Regions from separate parts of the Microbulbifer sp. CnH-101-G genome, predicted to be linked through region 2. Evidence: predicted binding sites of a transcription regulator. Region 2 holds the regulator's gene; each other region holds the start of a gene.
The links. Region 2 encodes sigma-54, which starts transcription at its own class of promoters, with help from an activator protein. Its sites were predicted from a motif close to TGGCACANNNNTTGCNNT; they were not measured.

Region 1 (6,169 bases), 860 kb from region 2:
CCAGTGCAGGAAAAATTAGAAAGGCGCTCATTTATTCTTTCGCTGATCTTGGTGTCAGTGGCTTTTATGGTGCTGATTAAACCCTTCTTCACACCAATTTTTTGGGCTTGTGCTATCGCCCTCATTTTTTATCCCGTGTACCGCCTATTAATGCAGCGCTTTCCCAGCTCTCCCAATTCCATGGCGCTGCTGACCCTTTTTATGTGCATCGTGTTATTGGTGATACCAGTATTGGTGGTGGCCACCTCCTTTATCAATGAAGCGGTAACGCTTTATCAGAAGGTGCAGGAGGGACAAATTGATGTATCTAAATCCCTAGAACAGGTACGCAGCGCCTTTCCGCGCGTCAACGATTTCCTTGAGGGTATCGGTGTAGATATCGACGAGGCCAAGAAGCGTTTACTTGGCGGGGTAATGAATGCTGGCAGTTTTATTGCAAAAAACGCAATAGAAGTGGGGCAGAACACTGTCAATTTTTTTGTCATGCTCGGCCTGATGCTCTACCTCACTTTCTTTTTAATTCGCGATGGGGAGAGACTGGTCAACTTGATTATTCACGCACTGCCACTTGGTGATGAGCGTGAGCACCTGCTACTGGCTAAGTTTGCCGAAGTCACCCGAGCCACTATTAAAGGCAACCTGGTAGTCGCAATTACCCAGGGAAGCCTGGGCGGCATTATTTTCTGGGTACTCGATTTGCCCGCCCCCCTGTTGTGGGGTGTGTTGATGACCCTATTATCGTTACTGCCCGCCGTTGGTGCGGCACTGATCTGGTTTCCTGCGGCGATCTATCTGTATGGGGTTGGCGAGCCAGTCAAGGCCACCATACTACTGGCCTACGGATTTACCGTAATCAGCCTGGTGGACAACTTGCTGCGCCCCATTTTGGTAGGGCGGGATACCAAGCTGCCAGATTACCTGGTGCTGTTTTCCACCGTGGGCGGCCTAATACTGTTTGGCATCAGTGGCTTCGCCATGGGCCCTCTGCTAGCCGCATTGTTCCTCGCTTTCTGGGAAATCTTTATGCGGGAGTTTGTCCACCCGGAAGATATGCTGATGCCACCGAAACCCGAAGGCAACGATATGCTGATGCAGCCAAAGAAAGATAGCGAGTAATTTGAGATCACTTTCTTTTTTTACGCTATTTAACCGCGCTGTCGAAACCTGAACTCGGTGTACTGCAGCGCTTTCGAACAGTACTTGAGCTGACTCATAGTGTGAGCACTGGTCAGTCATATTTGGTGAAGATGGAAGATGCGGCAGGTCTTAGCCATATAAGCGTCATATACTGATGTGAGGCACACAATGGCAATAGATTAGACGCCACTTTTGCCAGAGCGGATGTCCCTATGAAATATTGGTTAACCCTGATTGTCGCCACCATGCTCAGCTTGCCGCTGATGGCACTGGAAGTCGGGCAAAAAGCGCCCGACTTCACCTTGCGGGGCACAGATGGAAAGACGCACTCGCTGAAAGACTATGTGGGCAAGACCGCGGTGGTTATCGCCTGGTATCCCAGGGCTTTTACCAAAAACTGCACAATAGAGTGCAAATCCCTGGCTAAAAACGGTGACCAAATCCGTGCCTTTAACGTCACCTACTTTATGGCCAGCACCGATAAGCTCGACGAAAATGTCCGATTCTCTGAATACAATTCCGCCGACTTCCCCCTGCTCAGCGACCCCACGGGAGAGGTTGCGAAAGCCTACGGTGTACTCATTCCTATTATCAAACTCGCCCGGCGCGTCACTATTTATATCGGCAAAGATGGCAATATTCTAAAAATCGATAAAGATATCAATCCCGCCACCAGCGCAGAGGATATCGCCAGTAATCTGGCCAAACTTGGCGTGGAGAAAACAGAAAATGCGGAGAGGGTAAAACAGTAATCCGCATGCAAGCCCGGTCGCCCCTGAACCGGATTCATAAGGCAGATTACAGTACTTCTCTCAGTCACTAATAAACGAAATGCCGAAGCAGCACTGCTGCCCTTCAAAGTCGTCGAGCCACTTGCAAACACTCAAGTTGGCCCTGCCCTCAGAGGATTTATCGATAAATTCATGAGAATAGATGGGATCTCCTGAGGCGAAGACCTTTAAGTCATCATCTCGTAATTCCACAGCGTTATCCGACCAGGGCAGCTGCGCATCGGTCTTGCCTTCCACTTCCTCACCGGCCAACTCACAAATTTTACGATTTCCCCAGAGATATTTTCCCTGCCGGTCTTTTACCCAAAACAGGAATGGCACTTTTTCAACAACAGAAAGCTCTTCAATTTTCACAAAAACTCTCCCTTATCGTTTCAATAATAAGAGCTACAAATTCACGCTAATGAGAATTTTAGGTGCTGAAAAGAATATTTCCTTTTTTGGCTTCTCTATTTTTTTGCCGATTAAAAGCCCGAAATTACTCTCCGTTCATCCCCAATTCCTTCAACTTCCTCGTCAGGGTGTTGCGTCCCCAGCCAAGCAGATCCGCAGCATCGCGCTTGCGCCCGGCGGTGTGTTTTAACGCGATTTCTATCAAAGCTTTTTCGAAGGCGGGTACGGCTTCGCTGAGAATTTCCTTGCGTCCGGCGCTGAGCGCTTGATCGGCCCAGATGCGCAAGGCTTTTTGCCAGTCCAGCGGTACTTCGGTCTCATTGCTCTGCTGGTGCAATTCTTGCGGTAGGTCTTCGATATGCACTTCGCGGCCAGAGGCCATTACGGTAATCCAGCGACAGGTGTTTTCCAGCTGGCGTACATTGCCGGGCCAATCGAGGCCGGAGAGATATTCCTCGGCATCTTTACTCAGAATTTTTGGCTCTACACCGAGGTCTGCGGCGGCGGCATTGAAGAAGTGGCGCACCAGCCGCGGAATATCCTCGCGCCTGTCCGCCAGGCGCGGGATGTGAATTCGAATCACGTTCAGACGGTGGAATAAATCCTCGCGGAATTTATGCTCGCGCACCAACTCTTCCAGATTCTGGTGGGTGGCGGCAATGATACGTACATCCACTTTTACCGGAGTATGACCACCAACCCGATAAAACTCCCCATCCGCCAGAACACGCAGCAGCCGGGTCTGGGTCTCCGCCGGCATATCGCCAATTTCATCTAAAAACAGAGTGCCGCTATTGGCCTGTTCGAAGCGACCGGCCCGCTGGGCGCTGGCGCCGGTAAAGGCGCCCTTCTCATGCCCGAACAGTTCGGACTCCATCAGGTCTTTGGGGATGGCGGCCATATTGAGGGCGATAAACGGCTTGTCACGGCGGGGGCTGTGGTTGTGCAGGGCCTGGGCCACCAGCTCCTTACCAGTTCCCGATTCGCCATTAATCAGCACGGTGATATTTGAATGGGACAGGCGTCCAATAGCGCGAAATACTTCCTGCATGGCCGGCGCTTCGCCGATGATTTCTTTGTTACCGGTGCCATTATCCGGCTCAGCCCGTTCTTCCTGGACCTGCTCCTTGGCGTGCGCCAATGCGCGCCGTGTGACTGCTACAGCCTCATCGATATCGAAGGGTTTGGGTAAGTATTCGAAGGCCCCACCCTGGTAAGCAGCAACCGCACTGTCGAGATCGGAGTGCGCAGTCATAATAATGATTGGCAGGCCCGGACGCTCCGCCTGAAATCTTTCCAGCAATTTAAAACCATCGGAACCGGGCATGCGAATATCGCTGATCACTACATCCGGGGAGTCGCTATAAAAATCATCCAGGGCGCGATCGCCGCTCTCGTAGCACTGGGTCTCAATCCCCTCTCGCGACAGCGCCCGCTCCAGTACCCAGCGGATTGATCGGTCGTCGTCAATAATCCAAACGCGATTGCCCATTCTCTAGGTTCCTGTATTGGCTGATTCGGTAACAAGTGGCAGGTAAATCTGGAAGACACTGCGACCCGGTCGGCTGTCGCATTTAATTAGGCCACGGTGCTGGTTGATAATATTTTGCGAGATAGACAACCCCAGTCCCGAGCCCTCGGCACGACCGGAAATCATCGGGAAAAAAATGCGCTCGCGGATCTCCTCGGCAATGCCAGGGCCGTTGTCTTCAATTTCGATACGGCAAACCAGCGGGCAGTGGCGTCGACCAATGGTGAACTGGCGCTGCACGCGCGTGCGCAACACGATTTCCCCATTGGCGAGGCCGATGCTCTCATCAATGGCCTGCATGGCATTGCGGGCGATATTCAACAGGGCCTGGATCAACTGCTCTGGGTCTGCCGGCACATCGGGAATCGAGGGATCATAATCCCGGCGAATTTGCAGCTGCCCCCCGCATTCGGCCTCGACCAGTTGTGCCACCCGCTCGAGTATCTCGTGCACATTGCTGGGCACCAGTTGTACTGGCTGGCGGGGCCCCAGTAGTCGATCGACCAGATTACGCAGGCGATCCACCTCTTCGATGATGATCTGGGTGTACTCTTCGAGGGAGGCGTCAGGCAGTTCGCGCTGCAGTAACTGTGCGGCACCGCGAATCCCGCCGAGGGGATTTTTCACCTCGTGGGCCATGCCTCGCACCAGGTTGCGTGCGGTTTCCTGAGTGCTGAGCAGTGCATCCTCACGGGCAATGCGCAGCAGGCGATCCATCGGCTGCACCTCCACCAACAACACCCCCAGCTCCGGCACCGGGCTCACGGAGTAATCCACGGTCCGCGTTTTCAGGTTATGCAGGCGCCAGCGGGCGCGACGCACGGTGAACTTTTCCCCGGTGAGGAGCGCGTTGTGCAGCGCCTTTTCTGCGGCGACGGACTCCCGCACTACCTCCTGCAGTGGCATACCCTCGACCCGCGCACTGGAGGCAGCCAACAGATCCTCAGCGGCATTATTCAGGTAGCAAAGCAATAACTGGTCATCCAGTACCAGTACCGCTGAAGTAAGACTGTCTAAAAGCTGACGCAGCTGGCGATCATTAAGCATTCAATCGTTTCCGCTTTCTAACGGGCCCGGGCACTCTCCTGCGTCCGGCGCGATAACCCCTTGTCTCTAGCCAGTGCAAAAAGCAAACCAAAATGGCGCACAGAATTATCGGGGGGCGCGCCCAGAGGCCCCAGGGTTCTCCCCAACCTCCAAGCGTGCACGACCATGAGACTGGTTAAGCCGCCGCAGGCACAGGCAAAACTGCTGAGACAAAATCGTGTGCGCACCATATTAGTGCGTAGAGCAAAATTTAACCAGGCGGATCTGGGGTGGAAGCCACCGCCGCAAAAAAAGTTATTTGCAGTGGCGGCATGTAAGGAAGCCGCTTAAGGAGCGGCTAAGGCAGTGGATCAGGGAGTGGGCTGAGCCTGGGGAATACCCGGTCCCAGCGGAGCCTTGGGAGCTTGCGGTGCACGCGGCGCCGGGTTATCTGGCAGCTTGCCGCCAGGGCGTTTCACATAGAGCGTAATCACTTGGGATTTGGCCAGTACCTGGCCGTTGGCATCGGTAAGTATCGCCTGCACGGTGTGGGTACCCCGCTCGAGCAGGGAGATATCCAGGCCCGCTCCCGAGGAGCGACCACTCCAGGGCTTGCCATCCACCACTGCAAAGAAACTCGCCCCTTCCGGGTACACCGGCTGCACATCCACCTGCAGCGGGATAAAACGCTGCCCAGGAGGGATGGTGGCGTCATTTAAGGGGCTCACTATCTGAATAGAAAACGGGCCAGAATAACCGTCCTTGGCCTTGTCACTTTCATCTTTTGGCGACAGCTTGCGGGTCGGCAGGGTCCGCGGCAGAGCGATTGGCTGTACATTAATTGGGGCCAACTCGACCTTTTGCGCCTGCCCATTGGGGGGCGGCGTATCGCTGAACGTCACCTGGCCATCGGGGCCGACAACCTTGTAAATGGTACTGGAGGTGGTTCCGCCATCGGTGCCGGCGAGGGCCAGCAGGGGAACGGCAAGAAAAAGTGCCTGCAACAGTTTTAAATATCCCATAGCTCAATCAGCCGCGAAGCGGTACTCCTTGTGCTTGCCTACAAACGGGCTCCAATCTGCAGAGGGGCAGGCTTTCTAATCCACAAACGCTGTATCGGCCACAGACGGCGAAAGTAACCCCCTCAACCGACAGTGTACCCCCAATAAAAAAGCCCGCACCAGAGAGGGGCGGGCTTTTCGAGAACGGCTCGGCGGCATCGGCGTGATGCCGCTCGCCATTACACGGAGTAGTACATATCGAACTCAACCGGGTGAGTGGTCATGTTCAG
Region 2 (6,169 bases):
TCCGGGCTGCCCCGGTTCTGTTTGAGCAGGCAGTGTATTGCCTCTCAGCCAAAATGCCAGGTGGCGAGGCCCAGGAAGGACATGAACCCCACCACATCGGTAACGGTTGTCAGTGCGACGCTACCGGCCAGTGCCGGATCGATTCGTATTGCCCGCAATACAACCGGTAAGATTGCCCCTGCCATCGCTGCTACGATCAAATTAATGACCATTGCGGCAACAATGATGACAGCAATGGTAATGTCGTCAAACCATAGCGCGGCGATCAGCCCCATCACCAGGGACCAAAGTAGGGCGTTTAGAGCTGCTGATCCGAGTTCCCGCGAGAGTAGCCAACTGAGGTTGCTCTTGCCAATCTGCCCCAGCGCCATACCCCTGATTACTACGGTGAGTGTTTGGCTGCCAGCCACCCCGCCCATACTCGCGACGATGGGCATTAAAACGGCGAGGGCAACGACTTTATCCAGCGTATTCTGAAACAGGCTGATGACCCAGGAAGCCAGTAGGGCAGTAAGTAGGTTGATACCGAGCCAAAGCGCGCGTCTACGGGCAGTTCGCCTAACCGGGGCAAAGGTATCCTCTTCTTCATCGAGGCCCGCCATGCTCATTAGGGAGTGATCGGCACCCTCGCGGATAACGTCGACGATATCGTCGATGGTGATACGGCCCAGTAGGCGGTTGTCCTCATCCACTACCGGTGCGGTGATCCAGTCATACTTTTCAAACAGCCGGGCGACTTCGGTATCGCGCATATCTGCGGGTATAGGCTCAACATCGGTATTGACCACCTCGCGAACTGTGACGGATGGGTCTGTAGTGAGAAGCTTGGAAAGCGGGAGTAGACCGATGTATTGGCCCTGGCGATTGACCACAAACAAACTGTCAGTGGACTCCGGCAGCTGTTCATGACGGCGCAGGTAACGCAGTACTACATCCAGGCTCAGGTTGGGCCGCACCGAAATGGTATCGGTGTCCATCAGGCCGCCAGCGGTGTTCTCATCGTAAGCGAGAACACTTTCCACCCGCAGGCGGTCTGTTTCGCTCATTGCCGAGAGGACTTCCGAGACGACACGCTCGGGGAGCTGCTGGAGGATATCGGCGATATCGTCCGCGTCCAGCCCCTCCATGATCTCCACCATCTCCTCAGTATCCATGGTGTCGAGGATCTGGCTGCGGACCTCATCGGTCAGCTCTTGCAGAACCTCACCCTCGACATCCCGGTCGATCAGATTCCACAGAACCTGGCGGATACGCGGAGGCGAGCTTTCCAACAGTTGCGCAATGCTCTGGGGCGTAAGGGTCTTGAGCATGCGCCGGACTTCCTGCCCGGTACCACTATCGAGAGCGGCGAACAACTCACTGAGCTGGTTTTGCGCGCGGAACTTGATTTCGGCTTGGGGTGGGCTGGACACGATAAATCCTTACTGCTCAGCGGTGGTTAGGGGGCAGAGGCCACAGAAAGTTTGTGGCGTTTTGATACCATGGCGGACTCTATCCACTGCCGGTTGCCTTTGCAAACTACTCGGCTTCACCGAAGCGCTCAGAGACCAGGGTGCAGATGGCATTAAGTGCGTCGCTCTCATCACGGCCCTCCACCTCCAGCTCGAGTTCAGTACCCTGGCCAGCGGCGAGCAACATGAGCGCCATCACGCTTTTACCGTCCACGGACCTGTCTCCGCAGTTCACCTTGATATTTGAAGAGAAGCGGGCAGAGGTCTGGGCAAATTTACTGGCTGCGCGGGCGTGTAGCCCGAGTTTGTTAATGATGATGAGACGCTGCTTTTGCATAGGGGCTTGCGGTGTTTCGACTATCTCTGTTGTTCGCGGTGACGGACTTGAATATTGCCAAATTTATGCAGAAAAGTACGGGCTAGTTGCTCAACCATGTATACCGAGCGGTGCCTTCCTCCGGTACAGCCAATGGAAATACAGGTATAGCTGCGGTTGCTCTCTTGGAAGGAGGGAAGCCAGTTCTCTAAAAAGCCTGTGATGTCCGCTTCCATTTTGTTGGTTTTTGAATAGGAGCGTAAAAACTCGGCTACTTCGGGGTCCAATCCGGTTTTTTTTCTCAGGCTGGGTTCCCAATAGGGATTTGGCAGGCAGCGCAAGTCGAACATCAAGTCGGCATCCACGGGAACGCCGTATTTAAAGCCGAACGACTGAAAAAGGATTGCCATTCCCTCTGAGTGTTCGCCCACCACTCGGCTTTTAATTAGCTCTCGCAACTCATGTAGGCCAAGGCTGCTGGTATCGATCACCATATCCGCCATGGCTGAGATCGGTGTCAGCAATTCCCTTTCTTGTTTTAAGGCCTCGAGTAAGTGGGTGCAGTCATTGCTGAGGGGGTGTTTTCGGCGAGTCTCGCTGAATCGCTGTACCAGGACAGGTTCACGGGCATCCAGGTAGATAATGTCACACTGGACACCCGTGCTGCGCAAGGCTTCTATGACACGTGGAGCCTGCTTAATATCCTGCCAGAGGTTGCGTGCGTCTATTCCCAGGGCTAGGGGAGTGTTCCCCTTTGGGGTTTGTTGCTCGGCCCGCTTAATCAGTTCGGGCAGCAGGCTGATCGGTAGGTTGTCAATGCAGTTAAAGCCCACATCTTCGAGCAATTGTAGTGCGGAGCTTTTACCGGAGCCGGAGCGGCCGCTGATAATGACCAAGCGCATGGGGACCCCCTCTTTTTAGCTCTTTATACCATTTAATCGCTTGAGAAATGGTGTTTTTATTCCTAACGGTAATTTAAGGAGTGATTCAGGAGAATCTCAGTTGTTACCAGAATAAAAGTACAAAACCAGAATCAGGCTGCTGCGGCAGAATCTATGGCTAGGGCGTAGAGCTCATCACTACTGTCGGCTTTTCTCAACTTATCCCGGACTTGGCTGTTGGAAAAAAGCGCAGCGATTTCTGCCAGTGTATCCAGATGTTGTTGTTCTGAATCTTCAGGGACGAGTAAGACAAAGAGTAAGTCGACAGGTTGCCTATCGATAGCGTCGAAATCTATGGCGGGTTCGATTGTGCAAAGCACACCAATAGGTTGCTCACAGCCAGGAAGGCGGCAGTGAGGTATGGCTACCCCCTCGCCAATACCCGTCGAACCCAGGCGCTCTCGAGCGATCAATTGGTTGAATGTTGTGTCGGAGTCATGCTGTGGATATTGTTCGGCGATGGCTTGGGCAATATTGAGCAGCAATTTCTTTTTGCTGCTCCCCGCCAGGTGGCAAAGGCTCAGGCGGGGAGAAAGTAAAGCTTCCAGTGTCATAATTCAGCGGTGGTTCTGCAACTTCTCTTTGTGTTTTTTCAGTTGGCGGTCCAACTTATCTGTAAGCGCATCGATGGCTGCGTACATGTCTTTGTCTTCCGAACCCGCACAGAGGTCGTGACCATTGATATGTACTCGGGCTTCAGCTTTCTGGATCAATTTATCTACAGATAGAATAACTTGCGCGTTGGTTATGTTGTCATAATGCCTTGAGAGCTTTTCCAGCTTGTTCTCACAGTAGTTGCGCATTGGTGAGCTAACGTCGACGTGGTGACCACTAATGTTGATCTGCATGGATTTCTCCTTACCAGGTGCATCACAATACGGCGAGCCTCCTTTCGGGTCGCAACCCTACTAGGAAGTGGCCCAGAATGGAAGGATACACTCAAAGTTTGGAGTTCGGTTGTGAAGACGTAGCAACTGGCGCCAGGTTATGACTTGCTCCGCCTTTTGGGTCGCGCCCGGTATGGGCAAATTAAACTAGGCGCTTCCTTTCACTGGAGGAGGGGATACCCATTGATTCGCGATACTTGGCTACTGTGCGGCGGGCTACTTTGATGCCCTGCTGGTCTAGTTCCTGGGTAATTTTATTGTCGGATAGCGGCTTGCGTGGCGTTTCCGAATCAATCAGCTTTTTGATCAGGGCGCGAATGGCGGTTGAGGAGGCATCTTCGCCGGAGTCTGTGCTTACGTGACTCGAAAAGAAATACTTGAGTTCGAACACACCGCGGGGTGTGAGCATGTACTTTTGGGTGGTTACCCGGGAGATGGTGGACTCGTGCATGCCAATGGACTCGGCAACGTCTGCCAGCACCATGGGGCGCATGGCTTCTGGCCCCTCCTCAAAAAAGCCTTGCTGCTTTTCGACAATACAGTTGGCGACTTTCAGCAGGGTTTCGTGGCGACTCTGCAGGCTCTTCATAAACCAGCGAGCTTCTTGCAGATGGTCCCGCAAAAAGTTGTTATCTCTCGAGTTGTCCGCACGCTTAACCATTGAGGCATAGTGATTATTGATTCGAATCTTGGGAGTGATCTCTCCATTCAATTCTACTTGCCAGCGCAGGGCCTTGCGGGAAACGATGATATCCGGGATCACATAGTCCGGCTCCTGCCCGCCAAAGCTCTCTCCCGGATTCGGGTTTAGCGTCTGGATGAGGCGAATGGCCTCGCCGAGCTGGGCCTCGTTAAGGCGTGTGCGCCGACTCAGCTGGCGAAAATCTCTTTTGCCGAGCAGGTCTAAGTGTTTCTCAATGATGCTTTGCGCTTGGTCGAGCCAGGGGGTGGTTGGCGGTAACTGTTGCAGTTGCAATTGCAGGCATTCTTTTAGGTCCCGAGCCCCACAGCCGGCAGGCTCGAACTGTTGGATGGCCTTTAAGACTGCCAGTACTTCATCTTCATCTACAGCTAATGAGGAGGCAACCTCCTCTATTGAGGTGCCCAGGAGGCCGCTGGGGCTTATGCTGTCAATCAGGTTTTCACCGATCCACTTATCCTGCTCGGATAAAGGGGTCAGGTTCAGTTGCCAGCGCAGGTGGGCTTGTAAGTCGACAGAGGTGGAGTTGCGTTCGTAGCTGGAGGTATCCAGCTCTGGGTTTCCGCTGTGACTGGTGTAGATATCATCCCATCGGGAGTCGACAGGAAGCTCGTCGGGAATTGCCTGGTCCCAGTCCCCCTCAGCAAGCTCTCGTTCCTCAGTCGCTTGTGAAGTATTGTCCTGCACCCGCTCTGACTCGTGCTCAGTCAGAGATTGGCCATTCTCCACCTTTGAGGGTTGTTCCTCGCTATCCGCCTCCAGCATTGGATTGCTATCCAACGCCGCCTGAACCTCCTGCTGAAGGTCGAGGGTAGACAGTTGCAGAAGGCGGATTGCCTGTTGCAACTGGGGAGTCATAGTCAGTTGTGTGCCGAGCTTGAGCTGGAGTGACTGCTTCATAGTGGAGAGCCGCTGGCCGATAAGACAGTGTTTAGATCAATTTGTCCTAAGATGGCGCAGACTACCCCTCCCACTAATTTATTACAAGCAATAAACGTGCCGACCCGGTGATAGATGTTAGACTCGAAGCGGCTGAAGCATGAGGGATTAAGCTCAAATTGAAGAATTTAAGGATAGATATTGCCGTTTCATCTTAAATGGTAAATTCATGTCCTAAATAAACTTCCCGAACCTGCTGGTTGGCAAGAACATCTTCTGGTGTGCCTTCAGCGATGATGTGGCCCTCGCTGACAATGTAGGCGGTCTCGCAAATATCGAGGGTCTCGCGCACATTGTGGTCGGTAATGAGTACTCCGATATCTCGATCCCGCAGGTGGCGGATGATTTCTTTGATATCGTTTACCGATATGGGATCCACGCCGGCAAAAGGTTCATCTAACAGGACAAAGCTGGGGTTGGTGGCCAGGGCGCGGGCAATTTCTACTCTGCGGCGCTCGCCCCCAGAGAGTGCCATGCCCAAGCTCTGCTCAATATGGGTAATGTTAAATTCCTCAAGCAGGGCTTGAGCCTGTTGCTGTCGCTCGGCTCGTGAGAGGTCTTTGCGGGTTTCAAGGATGGCGAGAATATTGTCTTTTACGCTCAGGCGGCGAAATACCGAGGCTTCCTGGGGAAGATAGCCGATGCCTTTGCGTGCGCGCCCGTGCATGGACAGCCGGGTAATATCTTCATCGTCGATCATCACCCTACCTGCATCGGCCTGAACCAGCCCGGCAATCATATAAAAACAGGTGGTTTTACCGGCGCCATTAGGGCCTAGAAGCCCGACAACCTGCCCGCTGGAAACACTGACGGTGACATCCTGGACAACTTTTCTTTTTTTATACTGTTTCGCGAGGTGTAACGCTTTGAGCGTTGGCATAGTGTGTACCGAAATCTATCCATGCCGCGGGCAGAGTGGTGCCCGCCGGTGCAAA
Region 3 (6,169 bases), 860 kb from region 2:
CGAGTGGGTAGATCGGCTATTGAAGGTTTTATACCTCTATTGGAGGATGGAAAACAAAATGATAATGATTAACATTTGCATATGTAAATCAAATTGAATTGGGATTCCGGAGATTACCATGTCTGTTTATCGTCACACCGTGCTGTCATCCGCTATTTTTGCTGCGGCCCTGCCGACGGCCTTTGCGGCTGGCCCGCTGGCTGAGGGGCCCCGGAGCGACGTTATCGAAGAGACGGTGGTTGTGGGAGTGCGTCAGCGCCTGTACGACGCAGGTACACTGCTGGATGCCATCCAAAAAACCGAAGTGGTGGATGAATCTCAAATCAAGGCGATGCAGGCGGTCAACCTGACCCAGGCCATTGAGAAATCCCCCGGTGTGAGGGTTTCGAACGAGTGCTCCATGTGCGGCGTCAAGCGCATTATGTTAAACGGGATGCGCGGTGAGCATTCCACTATCCTCACCGATGGCATTCCTCTGCACACCATGATGGCTGGTTATTATGCGGTGGACGCTCTTGCCACCACCGGCGTGGAGCGCATCGAAGTGGCGCGCGGTGCCGGAGCCTCGCTGCTCGCCCCCGAGGCCATAGGCGGCACTATCAATGTGATTTCCAAGGAGCCGCAGGAAAGTGCTGTCAGCTTCAATGCCTCCTGGGAGGATAATGACAGTTTCTTCGTGGGCATGATGGGCAGCCATGTCAGCGATGACGACCGCACCCGCACCAGCCTGCTATATCAAAACGACAAGCATCACCAGGCCGATAACGACGACAATGGCGTCAGCGAAGCCCCCTCCAGGAAAACGCCAGCTATGTCGGCCGTATCTCCCATGATTTCAACGAGCGCGATAATCTGGTGCTGCGGCTGGCTTACACCGACTCCACTATTTTTGGTGGTCCCCAGGGCTACTCCATCGGTGAAGTGCTGAGTGGTTACGACGGTATCGAATCCGAGCACCTGTTTGTCAATGATGATGTGCGCGATGAGTATATCGGCAAGCCCTGGGAAACCACCGAGTGGATTGATACAGAGCGCACAGATGCTTCTGCCAACTGGTTGCGCGAATTCAATGAAAATTACAATGCCATGCTCACCCTGGCTTGGTCTGAACACCAGCAGGATTCCTTCTACGAGGGTTTTGACTACACCGCTACCGATCGCCTCTTTTATTTTGACCTGCGTAATAATCTGCTAGTGAATGAGGAGCATACCCTGACTTTTGGGGCAGACATGCGCGATGAGGCCATGCGCTCCGACTCTGTTGCCGGGGCAGAGAGTGCCAACTATGTGGAGGACAGCTTCGACTACCGCACCGGTGGCCTGTACCTGCAGGATACCTGGCAAGTCTCGCCAAAACTGGAGGTGTCCGCCGCCGTGCGTCTGGATACGGTGCGCGCCGACTTTATGGCCGAGGAGAAACCCGGCACCGAAATTGAAGAGACCCTACTGGTTCCACGCATCGATATGCGCTATCTGCACAATGATCAGTGGACATCGCGGCTGGCATTCGGGCGAGGCTATCGGGCGCCGCTGTCATTCTTTGAAACGGACCACGGGATTCTCGATGCCGGTGATGGCTTTTCCATTGCGGTCGATAAACTGGAAAGATCCCTCTCAAGTACCTATGCGCTGAGCTATGAGGGTGAGCGCTTGAGTAGCACTCTGTCACTGGCACACACAAAAGTTGAGCACCTGGCCGCACTGAGTGAAACGGAAGCCGGCGTCCCGCTGCTGGCGCAAATGCAGGAAGATGCTGCGGTTAGCGCCGGGGATATCAGTCTCGGCTACAAGCTGAATGAGGCCCTCAAGTTCGGCCTTACCCTGGAGCGCTACGCCTATGACCGGGTTTTCAAGGAGTCCTACGCTATCGCTCCGGTGGAAGAGCGCGCCCTACTGAGCTTGGACTACGGTAACGGGCCCTGGATGGTTTACGCCAGCGCCAGCTGGGTGGGCCAGCGGGATCTGCAAGACTACGGTTATGAGGGCTACAACCAGCCCAATGGAGAGCAGAAAAGCCTGACAGCGGAAGGCTACTGGACGGTGGATATGAAAGCCTCCTTCGACGTCAGTGAAAATCTGAGCGTCTACGTTGGCGGCAACAATCTCACCGACTACACCCAGGTTAACAGGGCCGAATCGCCGCTGTTTTGGGATGCCACAGGCGCTTACGATGTTGCTTATATCTACGGCCCGCTGCGCGGTCGGGAGTTCTACCTGGGCTTTGACTGGAATCTGTAGTCGTGCGCTGCTTTTTCCTGTGGCTAGTCCTATTTACCCTGTGTGCACCGGCTGCTTCTTATGTTGCGCAGGGAGAATCACTGCTGGACTTGGAGTTGAGAAGTCTCGCTAGCCCCGAGCGGATCGATCTTTTGCGATACCAGGGAGAGGCGACTGTGATGGTGTTTTTTGAGCCCGAGTGCTCCTGGTGTTTTCGCCAGGTCAGGGCGCTCAATCAGCTTTTAGCCCAGTGCCCCAGCCAGTTTCAGCCCCTGGCAGTGGGTACCAATGGCTCCCGCCGGGCGTTGCTGGCGGAATACCGCAGGTTGCGTCCGAACTTCCCCGCCTTTCAGGTGAGTAGCAAGCTGCTCGATAAGGTGGGCTCCATTCCCGCCACCCCTTTCACTTTACTGATCAACCGCTCCGGCGCGCCCGGAGGCTGGCTGAGGGGCTTTATGTCGCAGGAGAAGTTGCGGCTGGTATTGGCAGAGCGCTTAGCGGTCACTTGTGAGGGTTAAGTTATTGCGGGCCAGGTTCCCGGCTATCCGGCTATAAAGATAAATTCGGAGTCGAAGCTTCGAGGCTTTTGGGGCGCTTTCACTGCTTATCCCTAAGCTGCCCGGCGTTGATGCTCCAGCTGGGGTGCCTCTGGCGCGAGTGTAAAACGCTATTTCCAAGCTTTGCCAAAGGCGGCGATTATAGGGGGGCCGCATGACAATTGGGAGTGATTTTGAGTAAAAGATCACCGGTCGTGTGCAGAATGGCGACCTGGTGAAGAACGCGAGAAGAAAGCGAGAAGGACGCGGGCGACAGCTCTGCCCGCGCCAGGCAATGACTGCTACTTCTTGATACCGTCGGGACGGTGCGGGATCTGTGGGCGCAGCACGCCTACATTGCGGAAGCCCTCGTCCAGCAGGTGGGAGGCATGCAGGCGGCTCATCACGCCGCGGGCACAGTAGAGCAGGTACTCGCGCTCCTGATCCAGCTTGGCAAAGCCGTTATTGAGGCGATAGAAGGGGATCGTCTCTACTTCGACGCCCTCTAGCTCCAGCGGGTCCATCTCCTCTTCATCCGGGTGGCGGATATCGATGACTACCGCGTTGCCGGCCTCCTCGCGGATTTCCACTTCCGGCGCTTCGCCGTCCACCTCTTCGATCACCTCGTCGATATTCTGAATCGAACGGTTGCCAATGGCGCGGTCGAGGATGGTGAAGTCGAAGCGGTTCTCCTCGGATTCCACTTTCTCAATTTTGGCGCGGGTGGTGGGCTTCACTGAAATTACACCGCAGTATTCAGGCATATTTGCGGCGAATTCCTCGGTGCCGATCTCCCGTGAGGTGCGGATGATATCGGTCTTATCGCTGGTGATCAGCGGGCGCAGTACCAGGGTGTTGGTGACGCTATCGATCACGGACAGGTTTTTCAGGGTCTGGCTGGAAACCTGGGCGATGGCCTCACCGGTTACCACGGCATCCACTTCCAGCTCTTTCGCGATAACGTCTGCGGCGCGCAGCATCATACGCTTGAGAATCACGCCCATATGGGAGTCATCCACGCGCTCGAGGATTTCTGCCACTACTTCGTCGAAGGGCACGGTAACAAAGCGCACCCGGTGGGAGGCGCCGTATTTGTTCCACAGGTAGTAGGCCACTTCCTTAACGCCCAGCTCGTGCTGGCGTCCGCCCAGATTGAAGAACAGGAAGTGGGTGCGGATTCCGCGCTTCATGGTCAGGTAGCTGGCCACAGTGGAATCGAAACCACCGGAAACCAGCGACAGCACCGGGTCCTGGGTGCCCAGGGGGAAGCCGCCGAGGCCGGCATGCTGTTCCTCGACCACGTTGAGCTTGTCGTGGCGGATCTCCAGCTTCACCGTGATGTCCGGGTTTTTCAGTTTCACCCCGGCCGCTTCGGTATTTTTATTGAGGCCGCCGCCCACGTACTGCTCCACATCGAGAGATTTGAAGTCGTGGTCGCCGGTGCGCTTTACCCGCACACAGAAGGTCTTGTCCTTGAGGGCGGGGCCCCACACCGACAGGGTCTTCTCGTACATATCGTGCAGGTCGCCCAGGGGGAACTGGCGCACGCGGGAGAAGTTGGCGATGCCGGGGGTGTGAGAGAGCACCTCTTCGATGCGGCTGCCAAGGTGGGCCACGGCATCCGGGGCGATCACATCGATCTTTTCCCAGTCTTTGCGCACCTGGATTCGGTCGTCCAGCTGGCGCAGCAGGCGCTGTAGGTTGTCCTTGAGCTGGCGCGACATACGTTTGCGCACCGGGTTGCTCTTGATGGTGATCTCGGGAAAAAACTTGACGACAAAGTGCATGGGAATCCGTGGGGTACCGCATGTTGATAGAAGGTGCGGCATTATAAACTAGCCGGAGGCAAGTTGGTTGTGCACTGTTTCTGCGCGAGCAGGAGAGCAAATGTGCCAAATTGGTGCATTTAGCTGTGGCTGCACGGCCACAATACATCTATCCTGCCCCAGTCGGCCCAGTGCTGGGGCCCGCACCGGCACCAGTCGCGGCTGTGACGCCACTGCCCTAATTTGGCACACTCTTTGCTTTATTTCACGCCAGGTAAAGAGCGAATGCCGGCAGCAAAGGCATAGCGACCAAATACTTTTTAAGACCTGGAGGACAGCAATGTCAGCGAAAACGCTCGGTTTGATTAATGAGAGTGAGGCTAAGTGGATAGACCTGCGCTTCACCGACACCAAGGGTAAAGAACAGCACGTATCTGTGCCCGTGTCGGAGATTGACGACGAGTTCTTCGAAGAGGGCAAGATGTTCGATGGCTCCTCTATCGCTGGCTGGAAAGGCATCAACGAGTCCGACATGATCCTGATGCCGGATGACGAGACCGCTTTCCTCGACCCCTTCACCGACGAAAGCACCGTGATTATTCGCTGTAACATCGTCGACCCGATCACCGGTCAGGGCTATGAGCGCGACCCGCGTTCCATCGCGTTGCGCGCCGAAGAGTACCTGAAGTCCACTGGCCTGGGCGATACCGCACTGTTCGGTCCCGAGCCCGAGTTCTTCGTATTCGACGACATTACCTGGGGTGCCGAAATGGGCGGCGCCTTCTACAAGATCAACTCCGAAGAGGCAGCCTGGTCTTCCGGCCACAGCTTTGCCGAGGGCAATATCGGTCACCGCCCCGGTGTGAAAGGCGGTTACTTCCCGGTGCCTCCGGTTGACTCCCTGCACGACGTGCGTGCCGCCATGTGTTCCGCCATGGAGCAGATGGGCCTGCGCGTTGAAGTGCACCACCACGAAGTGGGCACTGCCGGCCAGTGTGAGATCGGCGTTGCCGCCAACACCCTGACCAAGAAAGCGGACGAAGTACAGATTCTCAAGTACGCCGTGCACAATGTAGCGCACGCCTACGGCAAGACCGCAACCTTTATGCCCAAGCCGCTGGTAGGCGATAACGGTTCCGGTATGCACGTACACCAGTCCTTCACCAAGGACGGCGTCAACCAGTTTGCCGGCGACGCCTACGCGGGCCTGTCCGAAACCGCCCTTTACTACATCGGCGGTATCGTGAAGCACGCGCGCGCCCTGAATGCGATCTGTAACGCATCCACTAACTCTTACAAGCGCCTGGTGCCTGGCTTTGAAGCCCCGGTTATCCTGGCCTACTCCGCGCGCAACCGCTCCGCTTCCATCCGTATCCCGTATGTGACTTCGCCGAAGGGCAAGCGCATCGAGACCCGCTTCCCGGATCCGACCGCAAACCCATACCTGGCGTTCGCAGCGCTGCTGATGGCGGGCCTCGACGGTATCAATAACAAGATCCACCCCGGCGACGCTGCCGACAAGGACCTGTACGACCTGCCGCCGGAAGAGCTGGCCGAGTACCCGACTGTTGCCGCCAGCCTGGAAGGTGCCCTGGATGCACTGGATCAGGATCGCGCCTTCCTCACCGAAGGTGGTGTATTCACCGACGA
Region 4 (6,169 bases), 260 kb from region 2:
TGATTGATGTCGCCTGATAAAGAGCAGCATGTAAAATCTTCAGAAGAGGTGCGAAACCTCTCTGGAGTATCTGATAATTTGCAGAACAAAAAAATGGATGCCTTGCAAATTTTCAGCGCCACCTGTGCCGGCCAACGCCGGCACAACGACGATGCCTGTGCAGTGCGGCTACCAAAGGGGATAGAATTCAAGCGCTATGGTGCGCTCGCAGCTATTGCCGATGGTGTCGCCAGCGCTGAGGCTGGCGGGGAGGCCGCTCGCGCAGCCATCAATGGTTTTTTCTCCGATTATTACAGCACCCCGGAAACCTGGTCTACCCGCCACGCAGTGGCGCGGGTTCTCCACTCCCTCAATAGCTGGCTATATCGGCAAAGCGGAGGCAGTGTAGAAATTCAGCGTGGCTGGCTCACCACTTTCTCTGCCATTATTATTAAAGGTACCAGCGCCCATTTAGTGCATGTTGGGGATACACGCATCTACCGTCTGCGCGACGGCAAACTTGAGTGTCTCAGCCGCGATCATAGTCACCAACTGTCTCCCGGGCGCACTTTTCTCAGCCGGGCACTGGGTATGGATGTCCACATCGATGTGGACTATCGCTGTGAAGCGCTACTACCCGATGATATTTATTTGCTGAGTAGCGATGGGATACACGATTTCTTGCCCGAAACCTCTATCCAGGAAAGACTCGCTGATTTCGACAGGACCACACCGCAACAGCTGGTTGATGCGGCCCTGAAGGCTGGCTCAAGCGATAATCTGAGTGCAGTCGCTGCCAGGGTCAATCACCTGGACTTCCCGCAGTGCGACGAACTGACAATGCACAACCGGAAGCTGCCCTTCGCCCCGGATTTAAATCCCGGTCAAAAACTCGATGGCTTCCTTATTCTGCAGGAACTTTATGCCAGCAAGCGCAGTCACCTGTACCTGGCCCAAGATCTTGAATCCGGTGTACTTCGCGCTCTTAAAACCCCGTCAGTAAATTACTGCGATGATCCGCATTATATCGAGCGCTTTATCGCCGAGGAGTGGACTGGCCGGCGAATCAACCACCCAGGGATTATCAAGTTATATCCCCCAAGGGCAGAGCGCGCTTGTCTTTACCATATTCTCGAATATGTCGAGGGACAGACCTTACGACAGTGGATGCAACTTAATTCCCAGCCGCAAATATCCCAGGTACGGGAGCTGCTGGCGCAACTGGTAAGTGCCTTGCGCAGCCTGCAACGCCTAGAAATTGTGCATGGCGACCTGAAGCCAGAGAACATCATGATGCGCAGCCATGGGCGTCTGGTCATCATTGATCTGGGAGGGGTTGATGGGCCCGGCCTCCGGGAGCAATTACATTTCTCAGAAACTGGTGCTCCAGGCAGTAAAAATTATGCGGCTCCCGAATTCTTTTTTGGGGATAGTGCCAGCCACCGTTCAGATATCTTTTCCCTTGGAGTCATCGCCTATGAATTACTTACGGGAAAATACCCCTATCCCGAGCGCCTGGGCAACCTGCACTATCAGCTCAAAAGTTATCAACAAATGCGTTATACGAAAGCGTATACGCACCGTAGGGATATTCCCCATTGGGTGGATGGCGCCCTGCAAAAAGCCTGCGCTGCCGACCCCAGACAACGCTACGACAGCCTGTCGGAATTCATTCAAGATTTACAGCACCCCAACCCGGCCTTCAAACCACCCAATAGCCGCCCACTACTGGAAAGAAACCCTGTTTTGTTCTGGCAACTGATAGCGCTCATCCTGCTGCTTTCTCATCTCCTGTATATTTTCTAATAGCCCATCAGCGGATCTCAGTTTTACCTACCAGCAGCCCGAAAATAAATTCTCCACGCCTCCAATATTCCACAGAATTTCATTAAGCACTAATACAGAGCAGAAAATTATTTTTTCGCACCAACTTGTCGCAAGGTGTCGCCAAAATTGTGGACAATAGGCACAGATTGGCGCCATTCCAGGTCTCAATATTGGCACGGAGATTGAATACATTAAATGACCAACAAAATTTTCCCCCAATTCGAGGCAACGGCGCCTGTACTCTTCGGCAGAAGAGGAGGCGCCCCTGCCATATCAAGCGCTTCCCCTCCTGCCGAAAAAATTGACTTCAGATGGCAGGAATAGCAATGAAGGTAAAGAAAGAAAAGCAAAAGCTGGTTGTGATTGGTAACGGCATGGTCGGGCACCACTTTCTTGAACAGCTGGTAGAAAAAAATAAAAACATCGGTTTTGAAGTCACCGTCTTTTGTGCGGAAGCCAGGCCCGCTTATGACCGCGTACATTTGTCCAATTATTTCTCCGGGTGCAGCGCTGAAGATTTGGCCATGGGCCATATCGAGCAGTACCATGAATGGGGCTTCGAGCTAGAACTCAATAACCCCGTTATTGCCATTGATCGCGAAAAGCAAACCGTTACCGCCCAGAATGGAAACTTATATACATACGATCAGCTAGTACTCGCCACCGGCTCCTATCCTTTTGTGCCCCCCATCCCAGGACACCAGCACGAGCGCTGCTTTGTCTACCGTACCCTCGAAGATCTGGATGCTATCCGCACAGCCGCATCTACAGCGCAAAGTGGTGTGGTTGTCGGTGGTGGCCTACTCGGTCTGGAAGCGGCAAATGCTTTAAAAGCCCTTGGACTCGAAGCCCATGTGGTGGAGTTCGCGCCGGGACTTATGGCCACTCAGCTCGACGAGGGCGGCTCCGATTTGCTGCGCAAAAAAATCGAAGCTCTCGGTGTAAAGGTACACACCAGTATGGCCACTGAACTTATTGCAGAAGTTGATGGCCGCTTGCGTATGCAGTTTAAAGGAGGAGATGAACTGCTTACCGATATGATTGTCTTCTCCGCGGGAATTCGCCCTCAGGATACGCTGGCAAAAGCTTCAGGACTGCAGGTTGGCGAGCGCGGTGGCATAGTCATCGATAACTGCTGTCGCACATCAGACCCTAAGATTTTTGCTATAGGAGAGTGCGCGCTCTATGAAGGGCGAATCTTTGGCCTGGTAGCTCCGGGCTACAGCATGGCACGCACCGCTGTCGCACAACTTACCGGTGCAGAGATATTTTTTAATGGTGCCGATATGAGCACCAAATTAAAGCTGCTCGGTGTTCAAGTCGGTTCTATTGGCGATGCCCACGGGCGCAGTGAAGGTGCGGCCGCAATTACTTTTGTAGATGAGCAGGGCGGCGTTTACAAACGTATGATAACCGATGCCAAAGGCCAGAAACTGCTCGGTGCCGTGCTGGTGGGTGATACCGGGGATTACGATACTCTACTGCAATATCACCTTAATGATATTGAGCTGCCCGAGCACCCTGAGCAACTTATCCTTCCCTCAGTTGATGGTGCAGGATCGCCTCTCGGTGCCTCGGCTTTACCTGCCAGTGCCACCGTATGTTCCTGTTATAACGTGAGTAAGGGACAGATTATCGATGTGGTACACGGTGGCTGCCATACCCTAGCTGAAGTCAAGGATGTAACCAAGGCCTCCACCGGCTGTGGTGGTTGTGCGGCACTGCTAAAAAATATTGTCGATACTGAGTTAGCGGCACTAGGTATGGAGGTAAGCAATCACCTCTGTGCGCATTTCCCCTATAGCCGGCAAGAGCTCTTCCATATTATTCAGGTTGGGGAAATTAAAACCTTTGATGAGCTCCTCGATAAACATGGCAGCGGCCAGGGCTGTGAGGTGTGCAAACCCACCGCAGCTTCCATCTTCGCCTCTCTGTGGAATGAACATATTCTGGAGCAGGCCCACGTTGGCCTGCAGGACACCAATGACACCTTTATGGCGAATATGCAGAAAAATGGTAGCTACTCTGTAGTACCGCGTATTCCCGGTGGCGAAATCACACCAGAAAAACTTATTGTGATTGGCGATGTTGCCAAACGCTATGACCTCTACACCAAAATTACCGGTGGCCAGCGTATTGATCTTTTTGGTGCTCGCCTCGAGCAGCTACCAGAGATTTGGCGAGAACTGGTTGATGCGGGATTCGAAACCGGCCATGCCTATGGAAAGTCTCTGCGCACGGTTAAGTCTTGTGTAGGCAGTACCTGGTGCCGCTTCGGGGTGCAGGACAGTGTTTCTATGGCCCTGCGCGTGGAAAACCGCTACAAAGGATTGCGCTCGCCCCACAAAATCAAGATGGCCGTATCTGGCTGTACCCGCGAGTGCGCCGAAGCGCAGAGTAAGGATGTGGGAGTTATCGCCACCGAAAAAGGCTGGAACCTATTTGTCGCCGGTAACGGCGGCATGCGCCCGCGACACGCCGACTTATTCGCCACTGATCTGGATGACGAAACCCTCATTCGATATATCGATCGCTTCCTGATGTTCTACGTGCGCACCGCCGATAAATTGCAGCGCACCTCGGTCTGGCTGGAAAGCCTTGATGGTGGGCTCGACTATCTACGTGAAGTCATTGTCGATGACAAACTGGGAATCTGTGCCGAACTTGAAGCGCAAATGTCGCGCGTGGTTGATAGCTATCAATGCGAATGGAAGTCCGCCATTAACGACCCGGAAAAACTCAAGCGTTTTCGTCAGTTTGTCAACAGCAGCGAGGGTGATGACAAAATTGTTTTTGTTAAGGAGCGCGGTCAACCACGCCCGGCGACCACCGAGGAAATATTGGAAGCTGCAGAGTCTGCCTAGTGGCGTATTCCAAAAAGTACTTTCATTTGAATAAACAAGAATAAATTTCAATTTCTGATTTTTTTCACAATCCTGTAAGGAAGTTGTTATGTATCAAGCCAGCGCCAAACCAAATTCATTTAATTCTATTGCCATAACCCGCCCCCAATGGCTGCCAATCTGTCGACGCTCAGATCTGGTCAGCAATTCCGGGGTGTGTGCCCTTTGGGGCGATACCTCCTCAGAAAAAGCTGGCAACACGGTTAGATCTGAGAAGAAAAAAGGTATCGCCCTATTTTTTTTACCCGGGCAGGATCGACAGCTTTATGCCGTTGACAACTGGGACCCGATCGCACAAGCTGGGGTTATTTCGCGGGGAATAATTGCGGAGCTGGAGGGTGAATTAACTATTGCTTCACCACTTTATAAACACCATTTTCGCCTTGAAGATGGTGTTTGTATGGAAGACGCTAATATCCAGCTCGCCACTTACCCTTTGGCATTTAATGGAAATACCGTTTATATCGGTTGCAATAAGTAAGAATAATGGCAGTAAAGGAATACCTGAGCACACAGCGCTCCTGCACCACTTGTCCCTATTGCGGAGTAGGCTGCGGAGTAACAATTAACAAGGAAGAGCGGCAAAATACCTCTGTGATTTCCGTCACAGGTGATAAACAGCATCCCTCTAATTTTGGCCGACTGTGTGTAAAAGGTTCTGCCCTAGGGGAAACACTCGGAGATCATGGGCGGCTCTTACGGCCGCACCTGCATGGCGAAGCCTGTGATTGGGATACTGCCATGTCTTATGTCGCCAGCGAATTCGCCCGCAATATCCGCGAATATGGCCCTGACTCCGTAGCTTTTTACCTTTCTGGGCAGCTGCTGACCGAAGATTATTATGTTGCCAATAAATTAATGAAGGGTTTTATTGGTAGCGCAAATATTGATACCAACTCGCGTCTTTGCATGTCCTCAGCCGTAGCAGGGTATAAGCGCGCCCTAGGCGCGGATGCCGTGCCCTGTTGCTATGGAGATCTGGAAGAAGCGGACCTCATCGTTTTAGTTGGCTCCAATGCCGCCTGGACCCACCCGATTCTGTTTCAGCGTATGCAGGCGGGTAAAGCCAAGCTGGTGGTGGTTGATCCGCGGGCGAGTGCTACCAGCGAGATGGCCGATCTGCACCTGGCAATAACTCCCGGCAGCGATGCCGCACTGTTTAATGGGCTGCTTAATTTCCTCGCTCAACACAACCGCCTCAATCATCACTATATCCAACAACATACACAGGGTTTTGAGCAGGCACTGGAAACCGCCCAGCACTGGTCCCTACAGCAAACCGCACTGAGTTGTGGAGTGCCTGCAAAAAAGCTATTAGCTTTCTTCCGCTTGTTTGCCGAAACCGAAAAAACACTCAGCTTCTATTCCCAAGGTATTAACCAATCCAGTAGTGGCACAGACAAAAATAACGCAATCATCAACTGTCACTTGGCAACCGGGCGCATCGGCAAGGCTGGGGC

Region 1: the regulator sigma-54 is predicted to act here: its motif matches at 4,972-4,989, upstream of glnL (nitrogen regulation protein NR(II)).
Region 3: the regulator sigma-54 is predicted to act here: its motif matches at 4,764-4,781, upstream of glnA (glutamate--ammonia ligase).
Region 4: the regulator sigma-54 is predicted to act here: its motif matches at 1,978-1,995, upstream of nirB (nitrite reductase large subunit NirB).

What each region holds. Positions count from the first base shown of each region.
Region 1 is NZ_CP174292.1:3,673,567-3,679,735, forward strand. Features, by position in the region: gene ACJJID_RS16240 (AI-2E family transporter) at 4-1,116, shown strand; gene ACJJID_RS16245 (peroxiredoxin) at 1,350-1,889, shown strand; gene ACJJID_RS16250 (PAS domain-containing protein) at 1,950-2,282, opposite strand; gene ntrC (nitrogen regulation protein NR(I)) at 2,407-3,813, opposite strand; gene glnL (nitrogen regulation protein NR(II)) at 3,817-4,899, opposite strand; gene ACJJID_RS16265 (DUF4124 domain-containing protein) at 5,250-5,900, opposite strand; gene glnA (glutamate--ammonia ligase) at 6,119-6,169, opposite strand, start outside.
Region 2 is NZ_CP174292.1:2,816,948-2,823,116, reverse strand. Features, by position in the region: gene mgtE (magnesium transporter) at 45-1,412, opposite strand; gene ACJJID_RS12465 (HPr family phosphocarrier protein) at 1,519-1,788, opposite strand; gene rapZ (RNase adapter RapZ) at 1,809-2,669, opposite strand; gene ptsN (PTS IIA-like nitrogen regulatory protein PtsN) at 2,801-3,262, opposite strand; gene hpf (ribosome hibernation-promoting factor, HPF/YfiA family) at 3,266-3,556, opposite strand; gene ACJJID_RS12445 (RNA polymerase factor sigma-54) at 3,738-5,195, opposite strand; gene lptB (LPS export ABC transporter ATP-binding protein) at 5,389-6,114, opposite strand.
Region 3 is NZ_CP174292.1:3,679,782-3,685,950, reverse strand. Features, by position in the region: gene ACJJID_RS16290 (TonB-dependent receptor plug domain-containing protein) at 119-928, shown strand; gene ACJJID_RS16285 (TonB-dependent receptor plug domain-containing protein) at 856-2,238, shown strand; gene ACJJID_RS16280 (TlpA family protein disulfide reductase) at 2,241-2,735, shown strand; gene thiI (tRNA uracil 4-sulfurtransferase ThiI) at 3,056-4,540, opposite strand; gene glnA (glutamate--ammonia ligase) at 4,860-6,169, shown strand, end outside.
Region 4 is NZ_CP174292.1:3,074,640-3,080,808, forward strand. Features, by position in the region: gene ACJJID_RS13625 (NarK family nitrate/nitrite MFS transporter) at 1-17, shown strand, start outside; gene ACJJID_RS13630 (protein kinase domain-containing protein) at 7-1,785, shown strand; gene nirB (nitrite reductase large subunit NirB) at 2,133-4,670, shown strand; gene nirD (nitrite reductase small subunit NirD) at 4,759-5,190, shown strand; gene ACJJID_RS13645 (nitrate reductase) at 5,196-6,169, shown strand, end outside.